4 regions of the Streptomyces sp. NBC_00996 genome follow, and region 2 is predicted to be linked to each of the others. Evidence: riboswitches for the same ligand, from Rfam matches in the RefSeq annotation. Region 2 holds a riboswitch; each other region holds the start of a gene.
The links. A riboswitch is a leader RNA that binds a small molecule or an ion and turns the genes downstream of it on or off. The one in region 2 is predicted to bind cyclic di-AMP.
Positions count from the first base shown of each region.

Region 1: it holds a riboswitch for cyclic di-AMP, as region 2 does, so the genes downstream of both, OG390_RS30535 (transglycosylase SLT domain-containing protein) here and OG390_RS24355 (M23 family metallopeptidase) in region 2, are expected to answer to the same signal.
Region 3: it holds a riboswitch for cyclic di-AMP, as region 2 does, so the genes downstream of both, OG390_RS31825 (NlpC/P60 family protein) here and OG390_RS24355 (M23 family metallopeptidase) in region 2, are expected to answer to the same signal.
Region 4: it holds a riboswitch for cyclic di-AMP, as region 2 does, so the genes downstream of both, OG390_RS20955 (transglycosylase family protein) here and OG390_RS24355 (M23 family metallopeptidase) in region 2, are expected to answer to the same signal.

Region 1 covers NZ_CP108723.1:6,475,593-6,480,042, forward strand. The annotation lists gene OG390_RS30525 (FAD-dependent oxidoreductase) at 1-635, shown strand, start outside; gene OG390_RS30530 (HAD family hydrolase) at 944-1,783, shown strand; gene OG390_RS30535 (transglycosylase SLT domain-containing protein) at 1,777-2,532, opposite strand; cyclic di-AMP (ydaO/yuaA leader) riboswitch at 2,536-2,723, opposite strand; gene OG390_RS30540 (hypothetical protein) at 2,962-3,291, opposite strand; gene OG390_RS30545 (CocE/NonD family hydrolase) at 3,402-4,450, opposite strand, start outside.
Region 2 covers NZ_CP108723.1:5,175,501-5,179,950, forward strand. The annotation lists gene OG390_RS24345 (PrsW family intramembrane metalloprotease) at 1-436, shown strand, start outside; gene OG390_RS24350 (aldo/keto reductase) at 629-1,573, opposite strand; gene OG390_RS24355 (M23 family metallopeptidase) at 1,731-2,768, opposite strand; cyclic di-AMP (ydaO/yuaA leader) riboswitch at 2,780-2,936, opposite strand; gene OG390_RS24360 (PP2C family protein-serine/threonine phosphatase) at 3,170-4,345, opposite strand.
Region 3 covers NZ_CP108723.1:6,763,635-6,768,084, forward strand. The annotation lists gene OG390_RS31820 (TnsA-like heteromeric transposase endonuclease subunit) at 1-163, opposite strand, end outside; gene OG390_RS31825 (NlpC/P60 family protein) at 423-1,604, opposite strand; cyclic di-AMP (ydaO/yuaA leader) riboswitch at 1,612-1,785, opposite strand; gene pcrA (DNA helicase PcrA) at 2,425-4,450, shown strand, end outside.
Region 4 covers NZ_CP108723.1:4,453,056-4,457,505, forward strand. The annotation lists gene OG390_RS20945 (septum formation initiator family protein) at 1-355, opposite strand, end outside; gene eno (phosphopyruvate hydratase) at 514-1,800, opposite strand; gene OG390_RS20955 (transglycosylase family protein) at 2,216-2,911, opposite strand; cyclic di-AMP (ydaO/yuaA leader) riboswitch at 2,916-3,124, opposite strand; gene OG390_RS20960 (transglycosylase family protein) at 3,262-4,230, opposite strand; gene OG390_RS20965 (cytochrome P450) at 4,430-4,450, opposite strand, start outside.

The DNA of each region.
Region 1 (4,450 bases), 1.3 Mb from region 2:
AGTCCGCGCTGGAGACGGCCGCGCTCGCGGCGGAGGCGGGAGCGCAGGTGCGGGTGGTGTCCCGTGGCAAGGGCGCCGTCGACTTCGGCGCACCCCCGTGGCAGCAGCCCAGGCTGCGTCCCGAGTCACCCTTCGGTCGCGCCTGGTCCCTGTGGGCACTGAGCTACTACCCGCAGCCCTACCGCTATCTGCCCGCGCAGGCCCGGCACTACCTCGTCCGCCGTGTGCTCGGTCCGCTCGGCGCCTGGTGGCTGCGCGACCGCTTCGAGGGCAAGGTCGATGTCCGCGAGGTGTCCCGGATCGTCCGCGCGGACGCCCGCGGTGGCCACCCCGTCCTCTCCGTCCAGACCCACGGCGGCCGGACCGAGGAGCTGTCCGCCGACCACGTCATTGCCGCGACCGGCTATCGCGTCGACATCGCCTCGATGGACTTCCTCGGACACGAGCTCCGTACCGAGCTCGCGGTCAGCCGGGGGACGCCGAAACTCGGCGCGGGGTATCGGTCGTCCGTGCCCGGGTTGTACTTCACGGGGTTGCCGGCGGCGGCCTCGTACGGGACGGTGATGCGGTTCGTGTGCGGGACGGAGTTCGCTTCACCGCGGCTGGCCAAGCACTTGGTGGCTGCGCACGGGTGAGTCGGGGGCAGGGGGCGCCCTTGCCGATGGGTGCGCCCCCTGACCGTCGCATCACATCGGTGCGGCTCGGGGCCCTCGTCCCGCCCGCGGCTCGCGGCAGGCCAACTCCGCATCTTGGAACGGCCGTTGGACGTCGACATGGTGGCCTGCGTCGGTGTGGACGGGAGTGGAACACCCACGGCCGGTACGGCCGATAAGGCCCGTACCGCCCATACCGTCCGTGCGGTGAACGGCGTTGCTGACGGGATACCGGACGTCGTCCGGTTCACGCCGGGCCGATGAGACGTTCGATCCGTATTCTTCGGATCATGGCCGCTCCGACTGCATATTCACTCATCGCCACTGACCTGGACGGAACGCTGCTGCGCGGCGACGACACACTCTCCGACCGGTCGCGCGCCGCGTTGGCGAGAGCCACGGCCGAGGGTGCCCAGCATCTGGTGGTGACGGGACGGCCGGCGCCGAGGGTCCGACCGCTGCTGGACGAACTCGGCGGCCAGGGACTGGCGGTGTGCGGGCAGGGGGCGCAGTTGTACGACGCCGGGGCGCACCGTCTGCTGTGGTCGGTGACCCTGGACAGGGAGCTGGCGGAAACCGCGCTCGGCAAGATCGAAGCGGAGGTCGGGCTGCTCTACGCGGCGGTGGACCAGGACGGTGTGGACGGCCTGACGCTCATCGAGCCGGGATATGTCATGCCGCATCCGACGCTGCCGGCCGTGCGGGTGCCGCGCCGCGACGACCTCTGGTCGGAGCCCATCAGCAAGGTGCTGCTCCGTCACCCTTCGCTGTCCGACGACGAGTTGGCGTCGGCGGCGCGGGGAGTGGTCGGTTCGCTGGCGACGGTCACCATGTCGGGGCCGGGTACCGTCGAACTCCAGCCATGCGGCGTGACCAAGGCGACGGGGCTCGCCCTCGCCGCCGCCCACCTCGGTCTCAGCCCCGCCACCACCCTCGCCTTCGGCGACATGCCCAACGACATCCCCATGTTCGACTGGGCCGCCCATGGCGTCGCCATGGCCAACGCCCACCCGGAGCTGAAGACGGTGGCCGACGAGGTGACCCTGTCGAACGAGGAGGATGGGATCGCGGTGGTGCTGGAGCGGCTCTTCGGGGCCCAGGGGAGGGCCCGCGAGAGCGTGGCTCAGTAGGCGCCGTTGACGTTGTCGATCGAGCCGTACTTCGCCGCCGCGTAGTTGCAGGCGGCCGTGATGTTCGCGACCGGGTCGTAGGGGTCCATCGAGGTGCCGGGGACGTGGTACGCCTTGAAGGTCGGGTCGATGACCTGGAGGAGGCCCTTGGACGGGATGCCGGCAGCGGCGTTGGAGTCCCAGTTGTTGATGGCTCGGGGGTTGCCGGAGGACTCGCGCATGACGTTGCGGTGGATGCCGTTGTAGGTGCCTGGAATGTGCGCCTTGCCCATGATGTCCAGTGACTGCTTGATCCAGCCGTCCAGATTGTTGGCGTATGTCTTCGTGGAGGCGGGGGCGGCCGGCGTCGCGGACGTGGTGCTCGCCTTGGGCGCCGAGCCCAGCTTCACGGTCTTCGTGCCCACCGTCAGCGTCAGGCCCGGGGGGAGGATCGCCGGGTTCGCACCGATCACCGCGCGGTTGGCGTCGTACAGCTTCTGCCAGCCGCCGCTCTGCGGGTACTTCTGCGCGATCTTGGACAGGGTGTCGCCCGCGACCACCTTGTAGGTGACGAGCTGGACGTCGGAGATCGTGACTGTGGCGGCCTTTGTGGCCTGCGTCACCTGCGTCACCTGCGTCGGCTGGGCGGCGTGCGCGCCGGTCGCGCACACAAGGGGGAGTGTGAGCGCGACTCCGCCCGTGCCTGCGGCGATCATGCTGCGGATGAGCGGGTTGGGCTTGGGGTGGCAGTGCTGGCCTCGTGCGGGCATGACGACCTTCCTCTCCGGCGCCTGCGAGGTGAGCTGTCGGGTTCGGGCGGGAGGTGCCCGGCCGCGTGGGGGCGCGGCTTTACCCCAAGCCGTTCCGGTGTCCGGATCGGCGGCTTACCTGGGTCCCCCGCTCCTGCCGTGCGTGGGTGGGTGGGTTTCCGAGCGGCGGCAGGATTCGGCGATCCGCTCGGATCGGGGCGAACGTATGCGAGAGCACATGTCGGGAACAAGCCCCGAATTCATGGCTCTGTCCGCTTTAACCTCGAAAAAGGAAGGGATGAAATGCCCGATTATTGCGGAATGTGATCCTCAACTTGCCTTTCGCGAAGGGGGAATCGAGGTCAGGAGGTGTGACGCCGGGGCAAGTCGGACGTGACTCAATTCACGCGACCAAGGCGCATCAAAGCGGCAATGCTTTTAATTCGGACATTACGCTTCGAGAGTCCAGGCCGGGGAATGCCGGTGAGGAGCCGGGCGCACTTCCCACACGCAGAGGCCCGTGTCGCGGTCGTCGTCGGGGAGGCGGCCCGCGTTGGGCTTGAAGTAGAGGCCGTAGTCCCAGTATTCGGGGAGTTCGTGGCACATCAGGTCGGGGTACGGCCCGAACTTCCGTCCCTGGTATGCCCAGTTGATCCTCGCGACGGCTTCCGCCCGTGAGATCCCGAAGCGCGTGACCATCTCGTGGGCCATCTCGCGGAAGTACGCGAGCATGCCCTCGTCGAGGTCCATCAGGAATTCCTCGGTCCGTGTCTGCGCCATGGGCTCAGGGTTCCCTACGGCGCCCCGGCCCTCTAGAGCCTGTCGTCGAACTCCCGTCGTCCGCCCGGAGGGCGGGCGCCGCGGGGCAGGCGGGAGTTCGACGGCAGGGCCTAGCCCGCCGTTCGGGGGATCCGCTTCTCCCAGGTGCGGTGGAAGACCACCTCGTCGCCGTCCTTGCAGATGACCTCGTTGGAGGTGATGAAGTCCTCCGCGTCACAGGTGATTTCGGAGGTCGTCGAGATACGCGCGTCCCAGGGCAGGTCCGGGCGGTGCAGGCGGATCGACCACGTCGAGCGGGCGCGAGCGGAGAGGGGGTGGAAGTCGTTGATGGTGTACGTCTCCAGCGCGTTCTCGGTGAATTCGAGGCCGTCGGGGTAGACGCGGGTGCCGCCGTAACGTGGGTCGACCTCCAGGCGCCAGGCGCTGGCGGCCACGTCGCGAACCACCAGGCGTTCCGGGCGGGGTTCGTCCAGCGTCGTCGGGACGATGACCCCGAGCGGTTCGGACTGCTCCGGTTCCTCGAACGTGATGGAGGGCGTCGACTCCCGTGTCCTTACCGGGAGTTCCAGCAGGCTGCCCGTCGGGTCCAGGGTGAAACCGACCTCCGAGCCCGGCTGCGGCCAGATCCAGGGCCAGTACGCGGAGGAGACGGCGAGGCGGATGCGATGGCCCGGCGGGAACGCGTAGCCGATGCCGTTCAGGTCGAAAACCACCTCCTCCGTAGCACCAGGCTTCCAGGGAATTGCCTGTTCGCGGCCATGACGCTTTGCCAGGTTCAGTACACCCCGGGTGACGAGTGTCGAGGCTCCGTGGGGGGCCACATCACACAGGCGGGCGATCACCTGACCCCGGGGAACCGAGGACGTCAGCCGCAGCCGGACTCTCGGACGGCCCAGAACCCAGGTCTCCTCCGGTACTTCGAATTCGAAGCAGGCGGATCTCGCGTCCTCCTCCCGTTGGTCCGGGGGCAGGTCCGCGTCGTTCCCGAGAGGGAAGAAGCGGCCCGCGTCCGCCCCCGTGTGCTGGGGAGAGCGGATCACCACCGGGTCGCCCTGGAGGGCGTACGAGACAGGGGTGACGGAGGGGGAGGGCCAGGCCGGGTCGCCCACCCAGCGGCCGGGGAGCTCCGGGTACATCGTCGCCGGGAGGTGCGCGTCCA
Region 2 (4,450 bases):
GCGTGAGCTGCGCACCGTGCGCACGGAACTGCCCGCATATGCCGTCGCCGGGTGGCTGACCGCGCCCGAGCCGTATGTGCTCGGTTCGATGCGGGCGCGGCGGCTCGCCCGCGAGTGGGCCGGGCACCACTTCGGGAAGGCCGCGGCTCGCTCGGTCGCGGAGTACGAGGCGTACGCGACCTCTCTGGCGTTTCTGCGGCACCGGGGGCGCCGGGGGCGCGCGGGTGCCGACTTCGTCGTGCGGGAGCGGGAGTTGCTCGACGAGCTGTGGCGCCGCCGGGAGGTGGCCCGCCCGGCCCTGTCCTACGCGGCCCGGGCCACGGCCCCGATGGTCCCGGTACCCCCACCCTGGCCCGCGCACGGCTACGCGTACACGTACAGCCCCTACGGAGCCGCGGCCACCCCATATCCCGCGTACAACCCGTACCGCACGTAGTTCTTTCGCCCCCTCCGCCCCTGCCCGTCCCGTCCCTGGGGGCTACCGCCCCCAGACCCCCGCCAAAAGATCGCGCGGTTCCCCGCGCCCCTGAACGGGGCTCGGGGAACCGCGCGACAAGCCCCCACCCTCCCGCAGCCGAAAGGCTGGTACGGGAATGGGCAGGGGCGGAGGGGGCGTAGAAACAACCGCTTACGCCGACGCCTCCGTCAGTTTGCTCAGCTCCCCGTCCGTCAGGACCAGGTCCGCCACCCCCAGCAGCGCCGGCAGTTGCTCGGGCGTCCGCGCCGAAGCAATCGGCGCCGCGACCGTCGGCTGGGCGGCCAGCCATGCGAGGGCGACCGTGGCGACCTCGGCGTCATGGGCCCGGGCGACCTCGTCGAGGGCGGCGAGCACGCGAAGCCCGCGCTCCGTCTCAAGGTGCTTGGCCGCGCCCTGGGCCCGCGCCGAGTCCACCGTCGCTCCCGGCCGGTACTTACCGGTGAGGAATCCGGAGGCGAGGGCGAAGTACGGGACGGCCGCCAGACCGGAACGGGACGCGATGTCGCGCAGCGCGCCCTCGTACGTATCGCGCGAGACGAGGTTGTAGTGCGGCTGGAGGGCGACGTACCGCGCGAGCCCCTCGCGGTCGGAGAACTCCAGGGACTCCCGGAGCCGCTCGGGCGAGATGTTGGACGCGGCGATGTGACGCACCTTGCCCGCCTTCACCAGCTCGTCGAGCGCGCCGAGGATCTCCTCGACCGGCACCTCGGGCTTGTCGAAGTGCGTGTAGTAGAGGTCGACGTAGTCGGTGCCCAGGCGGCGCAGGGACGCGTCGGCCGCGGCCTTGATGTTGGCGCCGGACAGCCCCGGAAACTCGGGGTGCTGGCTGACCTTGGTGGCGACCACGACATCCGAACGGTTGCCGCGCGCCTTGAGCCACTTGCCGATGATGGTCTCGGACTCGCCGCCCTTGTTGCCCTCGATCCACGCCGAGTACGAGTCGGCCGTGTCGAGGAAGTTGCCGCCGGCGGCCGCGTACGCGTCGAGCACGGAGAAGGACTGGGCCTCGTCGGCGGTCCAGCCGAACACGTTGCCGCCGAGGGAGAGCGGGAAGACCTCGAGGTCGGAGGAACCAAGCTTGCGCAGAGAAGTCATGCTCAACTTCAACACCCGTACCGGATGGGTGCATTCCACACGCGATTACCCGCCCGATCACCCGCACGCCCCGCACGACTGCGCACACGCCTGACCGGCAGCCCTGACGTCGGGGGGTTGTCGGTCAGGACCACCGGGGATCAGGAGAACGTACGTGTCAGGGGGTGAGGCCCTTGCCGCGCAGCCACGCCATCGGGTCGATCGCGTCGCCGCCGTCGGGGTGGACCTCCAGGTGCAGGTGCGGCCCGGTGACGTTGCCCGTCGCGCCCACGCGCCCGATCACGTCACCCGTGGCGACCTTCTGGCCCACGCTGACGCTGATCGACGACTGGTGGCAGAACCACAGCTCCGTACCGTCGTCGAGGGTGAGGATCGTACGGTAGCCGTACGCGCCGGCCCAGCCCGCCTCCGTGACGGTCGCGCTGTGGATCGCCTTGATCAGCGTGCCGGTGGGTGCGGCGAAGTCGAGGCCGGTGTGGTAGCCGGAGGACCACATGGAGCCGGCCTCGCCGAAGCGGGAGGTCAGCGTGTACGAGGAGGTGGGCAGCGAGTAGCTCTTGGCGAGCTCGGCGAGGCGCTTGGCCTCGGCGGCCTTCTTGGCCGCTTCGTCCGCCTGCTTCTTCGCGGCGGCGGCCTTGGCCTCGGCGTCGTCCTGCTGCTTGGCGGCGAGCGCGACGGCCTGCTTCGCGGCGGCGGTCTCGGCGGCGTCCTGGGCCGCGCTGTCGACCTGGTCCTGCTGCGACTCGGCCTGCTGCATGATGCGGGCGCGCAGTGCCTCGCCCGCGTCGGTGGTGCCCTGCGCGGAGTCGGCGCTGGTCAGACCGGCGCTGGTGAGCGGGGTGGCGGAGCCCTTCGGCGTGCTGGAGCCGCCGTCGGATATCAGAGCCTTGGCGGATTCGGTGACCGACGACAGGTCGGGCAGCGAGATCGACACCGGCGACTTGCCGGGCGCCGCGGTGGCCATGCCGCCCGCGCCGACGGCGGCGATGACGCCTACGCCGAGAACCGTGGAGCTGCGCGCGAGTCCTCCGCCGCGCTGCTTGCTGACGCGGTGCCGGCCGCGGACGGGACGGACGGAATCCTCAGTGGGATTCCACTCCTCCCAGGGACCCTCGTCGTTGCCGTACGCGTAGCCGAAGGGCTGTGTGTCGTCGGGCGCGAACGAGGTTTGCTGGGCAGGCCGGTTGGACGCCACGTGGGCGTGCTCCTTTCCTTCCTTCTCGCCTACCGGGTTAGCTGACGGGTTCGGAGCAGGAAGGTCTCCTACGCGCGTCCACCACGGTTTCTCCACCGTGAAAGACGCTCGATTCACCCCAAGTTGGTGGTTCCCCGGTTCCCTTGCGGAATTCGGCGCGTGCGCACGGAGCCGCCTCTTGTGACGGCTGGGACGACCGCGCTGCGTTATCGAACGTTAATAGACCCGGGTACCGGATTCCAAGCTGTTCGGACTGATCGTTAACGCTTTTGGCCAGGACTTTGGGGTCACCACCGGCCCAAATCGGGCGAGTTGACCACGCTCCATAAACATCGATTCAGTTGACGGTGTGTCAGTTGTTATGCGGAGGGGCACCGTCCGATCACCCCTCGTGACAACAATCAAGAACGCCGTACGGACGACTCACCGGGAAGCCGTGGAGGCGACTCCCAAGAACGCCGCACGGCAAGCAGCGCCATGTCGTCCGTCGTGCCGTCTCCTGTGTGCCTGCGGACTTCCTCGGCGAGGGCCGCCAGCAGGGCGTCCGGCCCGGGGAAGACGCGTCCCGCGAGGCGCGCGGCGGGATCGTAGAAGCCCCCGCGCCGGTCGCGGGCTTCGGACAGGCCATCGGTGTGGAGGAGCAGCGTCGCGCCCTGCGGGAACTTGGCCTGCATCGCCCGGTCGGGCCAGGTGCCCAACTCGCCCATGCCGAGCGGCAGCGCGGGATCCTCGGCGTCGAGTGAGACGAGCGTGCCGTCCGCGTGCAGCAGCAGCGGCGGCGGATGGCCGCGGTTGACGATCCGTACGACGTCCTCGCCGTGCGGGATCTCCGCGAGTACGGCCGTGGTGAACCCCTCGAAGGCATCGAGGCCCTCGCGCCGGGTGCCCTCGCGCGCCAGCGCCCGTTCCAGGCGCTGCGCGACCGCCTCCAGCGTCGCCTCCTGCTCGGCCGCCTCCCGGAACGCCCCGATGACGACGGCGACGGCGCCCACCGCGCCCATCCCCTTGCCGCGCACGTCGCCCACGACCAGCCGTACGCCGTGCGGGGAGTCCTGCACCGCGTACAGGTCGCCGCCGATGAACGCGTCCGCCTGCGCGGCCTCGTAGCGCGCCGCGACCTCGAGGCCGCCGATCCGCTCGTCGGGTTCCGGCAGCACGGCGCGCTGGGCGGACTCGGCGATCTCCCGGACCGTGGCGAGCCGTGCGTCGCTGCGGCGGACGAGGATGTTGATGACGACGGCCAGGACGCCGGCCGTCGCCACCGTCACCACTTCGGTGATCGAGTCGACGTCCAGGACGATGCCGAGCCTGATGTGGATCGCGAACACCGCGGTGATGGCCGCGAGGCCGGTGAGCACCGTGCCGCGCAGTGAGTAGAGGGGCGCGGCCACCAACGGCGCGGCCGTGAAGAGGGGGGCCGCGGTGAAGTCGGACGGCATGAAGTAGTCGTAGAAGGCCCCGCCGACGATGAGCAGTGCGGGAAGCGCCCGGACGAAGGCGCGCGCCTTCGAGATCCTGTGCCGGCCGGGTTCCGCGCGGCCGAGCCGCGGGGTGCTCCCGAGGCCGGGGGCGGGCATGGGGTCGCCGGACAGCCGTCCACCGGATTGGTCGTACGGGCCCTGGGCCCGCTGCTCGCCTGTTTGCTGCCCCACTCATCCAGGTTTCCCGGAGCGGAGGCAGGG
Region 3 (4,450 bases), 1.6 Mb from region 2:
GACGATCGCCCGTCACCGCGTGGTACCAGCCCGAGTAGTGCCGACGCCCCTTGTACCAGCGGAACTCCCGCACCGGCAGCCCGGCCGCTACCTCTTCACTCACCAGCAGATCCCACGAGGTCTCCGCGAAGACCCCGTCTGCCTGGCGGTAGCGGACCTCCACAGCTCTGGCCTCAGCCATTGGCTCTCGAACCGAGACGTACGACACCGCCACCCCCGATATACGTAACCGAAGGGACACAGAAGGTGATCCCGGCCGAGACTGCCCATTGGCTGCGGCGTCCCATGCATCCGGGGAGGGCAAGAATGCTGTGAGTGGCCGAGAGTCACTCTACGGAGCGATTCTCAGCGATCTGTCGCAGACGACAAGTTGACGACAGATCGCTGAGAATCTGACAGATCTAAAGCGGCCCTACAACTGCTTACGCCGGGCGCACCACACTGTGGATCGCCGACGTGCCGTCGTAGTAGATCGACTCCTCGCGGACGTACGCTCCCGGCTTGGGCGCGTGGATCATCATCCCGTTGCCGATGTACAGGCCGACGTGGCTGACATCGTCGTAGAAGAAGACGAGGTCACCGGGCTGGGCGTCGGAGAGCGGGACGGTCGTGCCGGCGTTCACCTGGTCGTAGGTGACGCGCGGCAGCGAGACGCCGGCGGCTTTCCAGGCGGCCTGGGTGAAGCCCGAGCAGTCGTACGAGTCCGGGCCGGTCGCCCCCCAGACGTACGGCTTGCCGATCTGCGCGCGGGCGAACGCGAGAGCCTTCGCCGCCTTCGTCGCGTACGAGGAGTCGGTGGTCGTCGAGCTCGACGAGCCGGTCGTGGTGTCCGACGAGCCGGTCGTGGTGCTCGACGACGACTCCTGCTGGGCGGCCGCTTTCTTCGCGGCCTCGGCGGCGGCCTGCTGCTGCGCCAGCTCCGCCGCCTTGCGCGCGGCCTCCTGCTGCTTCTTCTTCTCGATCGCCGCCAGCCGCGCCTTCTCCTCGGCGGTCAGCTTCGAAAGCAGTTCGCGGGCCTCGGTGAGCTTGTGCTGAACGTCTGCCTTGGACGTCTTGAGCGCGGTCTGCGAGCTGGTCAGCGTCTCCAGACTCTTGGCGGCCTCCGTGCGCTTCTTGGTGGTGGCGGCCTGCTCGGTGATGTAGTCGTCGACGGCCGCCTTCTGGCGGGTGGTCAGACGGCTCATCAGCTGGGTCTGGTCGAAGTAGTCCTGCGGGTTGTCGGCAAGCAGGAGGGTCGCGGTGTCAGGGGCGGCGGCCCCGGTGCGGTACTGCGCCGCCGCGAACGAACCGAGCTCCTCACGCGCGGTGTTGAGCTTCTCGGTGCGCTTGGCGACATCGTCGAGGAGGGTGTCGACCTGCTTGCGCTGCTTGGAGGTCTTCTCCTTGGCCGCGTTGTACTTGTCGGTGGCCGTCTCGGCCTGGTGATAGAGGTCGTTGACCTTCTTCTCGACCTCTTCGAGGCTCGGCTTCGGTTCGGCCGAGGGGGCGGCGTTCGCCGTCTGGGAGAGCAGGGCGACGGAGGTGAGAGCCGCCGTCGCGAGGGCGGGGGTCCGTATGCCTGCTACGCGCGTACCCGTAGGACGCCATTTGCGGTGCGACGCCAAGAGAGGCGACTCCTTCCGTCATCCGCCTACCGAGTTAGCTGTCGGGTTCGGGCGGGTGGATCCGGAAGGTTTGCCCTACGGTCCTTGCCCCACAAGGCAGTTGGACCGATTCACCCCAAGGTCGGTTGGGTCCCCGGCTCCGGCTGCCACGGGGGCGCACCGGATTGAGCGGAGGCCGCACGGCCCGGCGTCGTTCGCCGGTGGGTGTCGAGCGGCCTGCCCGGCACGGTAGCCAACGCGTGTGGCTCCTGTGAAGTTTGATGTGCGATATGCCCGATACATTTTTGTGACCTTGACCTTGGGCATCACTCCGCGCAGTCAATCCGGAATGGTCTGTGGTGAGTTGTCCGGAGTGGCGACGTCCGTCTGGTTATCGGCATCGCGGCAGCGGTCGCCGAGGTCTTCCGGGGCGGCGGCTCCGCACCCCCCGACGGCCGCAAGATTCTCGCTGAGGCGCTGAGGCGCTGAGGCGCTGAGGCGCTGAGGCGCTGAGGCGCTGAGGCGCTGAGGCGCTGAGGCGCTGGGGTGTCGAGGCGGTGAGGCGCTGAGGCGGTGAGGTGTCGAGGTCGTGAGGCGGTGAGCGGCGACCTGGTGGCCGTCTCTCCTCAAGGTCTGTACGCCCGGCTCGGTCGATCACCGAAGGTGACGAGGCGATTCCGGAAGGTAGGAAGACCGCGGGCGGCCGCCACTGGAAGATCGTCGGCTCCCGAGACCGTGCCATGAGACCCACCCGATCGAGTTCCGATCCGTGTCACGAGATCCGGTCGAGTTTTCAGGGTGGCGGCGGGGTGTCAGTGCGGCCGCCTAGACTCGGAGAGCGATGAGCAGCCTCTTTGATGACAGCTTCCTGGCGGACCTCAAGCCCTCACGGGCCCACGAGGAAGAACCCCCGCCGCCGCCCGAGGACGATCACGTGCCGGAGCCCGTTCCGGACGATCTGTTCGGCGGGAAGTTCGACGTGCCCCCGGACCGGGACGCGTACTACCGCGACGGCGCCCACCGGCCTGCCGTGGACTCCGCGGCACTACTGGACGGGCTGAACGAGAACCAGCGCGCGGCCGTGGTGCACTCCGGCTCCCCGCTGCTCATCGTGGCCGGCGCGGGCTCCGGCAAGACCCGCGTGCTCACGCACCGGATCGCGTATCTGCTGGCCGAGCGGAATGTCCACCCCGGCCAGATCCTCGCGATCACCTTCACCAACAAGGCCGCGGGCGAGATGAAGGAGCGCGTCGAGCACCTCGTCGGCCCGCGTGCGGGCGCGATGTGGGTGATGACCTTCCACAGCGCGTGTGTGCGGATTCTGCGCCGCGAGAGCAAGAAGCTCGGCTTCACCTCCTCCTTCTCGATCTATGACGCCGCCGACTCCAAGCGTCTGATGGCACTCGTCTGCCGTGATCTCGACCTCGACCCCAAGCGCTTCCCGCCGAAGTCGTTCAGCGCCAAGATCTCGAACCTGAAGAACGAGCTGATCGACGAGGAGGACTTCGCGGCCCAGGCCACCGACGGCTTCGAGAAGACCCTCGCTCAGGCGTACGCGATGTATCAGTCGCGGCTGCGCGAGGCCAACGCGCTCGACTTCGACGACCTGATCATGACGACGGTCAACCTGCTGCGCGCCTTCCCGGACGTCGCCGAGCACTACCGCCGCCGCTTCCGCCACGTCATGGTCGACGAGTATCAGGACACCAACCACGCGCAGTACGCGCTGGTGCGGGAGCTCGTCGGCCCGGCGCGCGGCGCCCGCGCCGAGGACGAACCGTCCCGCGAGGACGACCTCGGCCCTGCCGAGCTGTGCGTCGTGGGTGACGCCGACCAGTCGATCTACGCCTTCCGCGGCGCGACCATCCGCAACATCCTCCAGTTCGAGGAGGACTACACGGACGCGACGACGATCCTGCTCGAGCAGAACTACCGCTCCACGCAGACGATCCTGTCCGCCGCCAACGCGGTCATCGAGCGCAATGAATCCCGCCGCCCCAAGAACCTGTGGACCAATGCGGGCGCGGGCTCGAACATCACGGGCTATGTCGCCGACACCGAGCACGACGAGGCGCAGTTCGTCGCCGACGAGATAGACCGTCTGACCGACGCGGGCGAGGCCAAGGCGGGCGACGTCGCGGTCTTCTACCGTACGAACGCGCAGTCCCGTGTCTTCGAAGAGGTCTTCATCCGCGTCGGCCTGCCCTACAAGGTCGTCGGCGGCGTCCGCTTCTACGAGCGCAAGGAGGTCCGGGACGTCCTGGCGTACCTCAGGGTGCTGTCCAACCCCGAGGACTCGGTCCCGCTGCGCCGCATCCTCAACGTCCCCAAGCGCGGCATCGGCGAGCGCGCGGAAGCGATGATCGACGCGCTCTCGCAGCGCGAGAAGATCAGCTTCCCACAGGCCCTGCGCCGCGTCGACGAGGCGTACGGGATGGCGGCGCGCTCGACGAACGCGGTCAAGCGGTTCAACACGCTCATGGAAGACCTCCGCACGATCGTCGAGTCGGGCGCCGGCCCGGCCACGGTCCTGGAGGCGGTCCTCGAGCGCACCGGCTATCTGGCCGAGTTGCAGGCGTCCACCGACCCGCAGGACGAGACCCGTATCGAGAACCTCCAGGAACTCGCCGCCGTGGCCCTGGAGTTCGAGCAGGAGGCGGGTGAGGGAGAGGTCGCGGGCGGCCTCTCCGACTTCCTGGAGCGGGTCGCGCTCGTCGCGGACTCCGACCAGATCCCCGACGAGGAGGACGGCAACGGCGTCATCACGCTGATGACGCTGCACACCGCCAAGGGCCTCGAATTCCCCGTCGTCTTCCTGACCGGCATGGAGGACGGCGTCTTCCCGCACATGCGCGCGCTGGGGCAGG
Region 4 (4,450 bases), 720 kb from region 2:
CGATCTCGCCCGGCATCACATAGTGCAGCCGCTGCCGGATCTGCTGCTCGGCGTACGCGTCGTCCCGCCAGCGCGCCTTGAGGTCGCGCAGCTGCTCGACCCGTTCACGGGCCTGCTCCCGCTGCCGCTCCACATCGGCGATCTCGGCCCGCTGGGACACGTACTGCCTTATCGGGTACGCGAGGGCCACGATCAGGGAGCACAGGACGAGAGCCAGGAGCGCGGCCCGGCCCGTCAGCCGCGAGCGGCGGGCCTGCCGCTTGGTCTGGGAACGGTAGACACGGGCCGCGGTCTGCTCGCCGAGCAGCCGCAGTCTGGTCGCGGTGGAGAACCGGTCCCGGTCCTTCACGGCCATGAGTCCCGCCTCCCCGGTGCAAGCCCATCACGTGCGTACGTCCCCGCACACGGTACGGGACCGAGTACGGGGACGTACGTACGACTGGCTAAGGCCTGGCCCTGTACGGGTCAGCCCTTGCTGTGCCGACTGTCCGCGGAGCGGACCTGCGGCAACACTCAGCCCTTGAAGCGCGGGAAGGCCGAGCGACCGGCGTACACCGCGGCGTCGTCGAGGATCTCCTCGATGCGCAGCAGCTGGTTGTACTTGGCGACGCGGTCCGAGCGGGCCGGGGCACCGGTCTTGATCTGGCCGCAGTTCACCGCGACGGCGAGGTCGGCGATGGTGACGTCCTCGGTCTCGCCGGAGCGGTGCGACATCATGCACTTGAAGCCGTTGCGCTGGGCCATCTCGACGGCGTCCAGGGTCTCGGTCAGCGAGCCGATCTGGTTGACCTTGACGAGCAGGGCGTTGGCGGAGCCCTCCTCGATACCGCGGGCCAGGCGCTCCGGGTTGGTGACGAAGAGGTCGTCGCCGACGATCTGGACCTTGTCGCCCAGCTTCTCGGTGATGACGTTCCAGCCGGCCCAGTCGTCCTCGTACAGCGGGTCCTCGATGGAGACCAGCGGGTACGCGGAGACGAGCTCCTCGTAGTACTCGGTCATCTCGGCGGCCGAGCGGGACTTGCCCTCGAACTCGTACTTGCCGTCCTTGTAGAACTCGGACGCGGCGACGTCGAGCGCGAGCGCGATCTGCTCACCGGGTACGTAACCGGCCTGCTTGATGGCCTCGAGGATGAGGTCGAGCGCGGCGCGGTTGGACTCCAGGTTCGGGGCGAAGCCGCCCTCGTCGCCGAGGCCGGTGGACAGGCCCTTGGTCTTCAGCACCTTCTTGAGGGTGTGGTAGACCTCGGCGCCCCAGCGCAGGGCCTCGGAGAAGGACTCCGCGCCGATCGGGGCGATCATGAACTCCTGGATGTCCACGTTGGAGTCGGCGTGCGAGCCGCCGTTCAGGATGTTCATCATCGGAACGGGCAGCAGGTGCGCGTTCGGGCCGCCCAGGTAGCGGAAGAGGGGGAGGTCGCTGGCCTCTGAGGCGGCGTGCGCGACGGCGAGCGAGACGCCGAGGATGGCGTTGGCGCCGAGCGAGCCCTTGTTGTCGGTGGCGTCCAGGTCGAACATCGCCTGGTCGATCAGGCGCTGCTCGGTGGCGTCGTAACCGACGAGCTCCGGGCCGATCTGCTCGATGACGGCGAGGACGGCCTTCTCGACACCCTTGCCCTGGTAGCGGTTGGGGTCACCGTCGCGGAGCTCGATGGCCTCGAAGGCGCCGGTGGAGGCGCCGGACGGGACGGCGGCACGACCCGTGCTGCCGTCGTCGAGGCCGACCTCGACCTCGACCGTGGGGTTGCCTCGGGAGTCCAGGATTTCCCGGGCTACGACGACGTCGATGGACGGCACGAGCATCTCCTTCTGGGATGTGACGCGGGTACGCGGGGCCGCGGGGCCCGTAGTGCACGGAGCCGCGGTCGGCTCCGCGAGATGAGCCTAACCGCCTCGGGGGGATCGGCCAGCCGGTCGACCACCCCTTGGGCAGAACCGAGAGTAAATTGTTTCCGAACGGAACAAAAACCTGCCCCGTACACGAAACCTCGCGCACGAGAGCCAGGCATGAAAGCGCACGAGAGCCAGGCACAAAAAGCCCCGCTCCGGCGCGTACGGGGGAACACGCACCGGAGCGGGGAGCCCGTGGTGACGGGGGGACCCTCACGAGGTCTCCGGTATGGAGGCCTCCTCCATGAGGGAGCTGTTACTCCGCCGGACAATCCGCCGCACGCCCGGCTGAGCGATCAGCCGCGCACTCAAGCGATCAGCCGCGCACTCAGCCGAGGTGGAGCTGCTGACCCGGGTAGATGAAGTCCGCGTCGTCGATGATGTCCTTGTTCAGCTTGAACAGCTGCTGCCAGCCACCCTTGACGTGCTTCTTCTCGGCGATCGAGCTGAGGGTGTCACCCTTGACGACCTTGTACTCGCCTTCACCCTTCTTGACCTTCTTGCCGGTCGGGGTGGTGACGGTCTTGGCGGCGGGGCGCTCGGCCGAACGCGAGGCGGGCTGCTCCGTCGTCCGGGTGGTGGTGCTCTGGGTCGCGCTCTGCGACCTGTTGGACGAGGAGCTGGAGGTGCCGCCGGTGTACGCGGCGCTCGACAGGCCCGTGCCGCAGGTCGGCCAGGCACCCTTGCCCTGCGCGGCGAGGACCTTCTCACCGATGGTGATCTGCTCCGACTTGGAGGCCTGGTTGGCGCCGGCGGCGTAGGCGGTACCGCCGTACGCGGCCCAGGTGGAGGCCGAGAACTGCAGGCCGCCGTAGTAGCCGTTGCCGGTGTTGATGGACCAGTTGCCGCCGGACTCGCACTGGGCGACGGCGTCCCACTCGGAGGCGGTGGCGGCGGAAGCGCTGCCGGCCGCCATCAGCGGGGCGGCGATGGCGACACCGGTGACACCGGCGAGCGTTGCGAGACGGGTGGTCCGATTGAGGACGGCCGGGCGGCGGTGCTTGCCCTTGCTGGAAAACAGCATGGAGAGATCCCCTCACCGACGCCTGCGAGGTGAGCTGTCGGGTTCGGGCGGGTGAGTGCCCGGTCGTACGCCACTGGCGCACGGCTTCACCCCAAGCCGCTCCCGGTCAACTACCGGGCGCGGCGCTTACCTTGGGTCCCCCGCTCCTGCCTACGGCGCTGACGCGTCGACTGTTCCCGTACGGCCGTTGGCAGGATTCGGCGTTGCGACCGTCGGGGCCCGCAGTGGCGAGCGGTCATGACCGTAGACATGCGATCGCCGGAATTTCAAAGACGATCAGGGCTTCTGAGACTCATGTCTCACTCACGCCAAACCGGACATTCCACGGCGAATCATGACGTGAACTCCCGCTACTTTTCGCCCGATTCAGCACCAACTGCAAGCCTCTGACCGGGAAGGATGAGGTCGGGATCGGCGCCGACCGCCTCCTTGTTCCCGGCGTACAACTCGGCCCATCCACCCTTGAGGTCAAGGGAGTCGGCGATGGTCCAGAGACTGTCTCCGGCGCGCACGACGTAGGAGCCGTCGGCGGCGTCACGGGAGGCGTCGGAGCCGCGCGAGGCGTGCCGTCCGGAAGCGCCGTCCTTACGGCCGTCGGTCGCACCCTCGGCCGCGCCCTCGTCGGCGGTGTCGCCACGGTGGCGCCCGGCGCCGGACGTCGCACTGTCGGACCCGGCCGAAGAGTCGTCGTTCTGGCCGGGCTTGTCCGACTCGTCACTCTTGGCCGCTCCCGTATCCGAGCTGTCGGAACCCTGTGAGGTGTCGGACTTCGTGGAGTTCCCGTCCGCACTCGAGGAGGCGTCGGACGAGGAGTCGGAGCCCGAGTCGGACGAGTTGGATGAATCGGACTCAGCAGATGAATTGGACGAGTCGGACGAATCAGAAGAACTCGACGAACTCGACGAGTCGTCCGCCACACCCGTGTCGACCTCGACCGAGCCCGAGTTCTTGCTGAGCCCGGAGAGCGGTCCACAGGTGGGCCAGGCGGTGAGCCCCTGGCCGTCGAGGACCTTCTCGGCGATGGCTATCTGCTGCGAGCGGCTGGCCTGGTCGGCACTGGGGGCGTACTCGAGGCCGCCGTACGACTCCCAGTTCTCCTGGGTCAACTGCAGCCCGCCGTAGTACCCGTTGCCGTCGTTCGCGCTCCAGGCGCCGCCACTCTCGCACTCCGCGACCCGGTCCCAGGTGGTGCCGTCGGCCGCGCTCGCACTGGTGGCGCCGAGCAACGGGATGGCGATGGCCGATCCGGTCACTCCTGCGGCGACGATGAGAGCCGGGGCCTGACGGGGGCGACGATGACGGCCGTTCCCGGAGAGCATGCGGAAGCCTTTCGCGTGACAGCAGGTGACGACAGCCGCTACTGCGACTGCAGCGACGGATGGGCCGCGTTGATGGGTGAACGTATCCGCACTCGAACGCTTGTCACAAGTCGATGCAGCGCAGATCACGTGAAGATCACAGAGTTGACGGAACGTCACCTTTTCCCTGCTGAGCGGCCGTTCCCTGCACGCCCACCCCTTAGGCGCGGGGCAAGTCAAG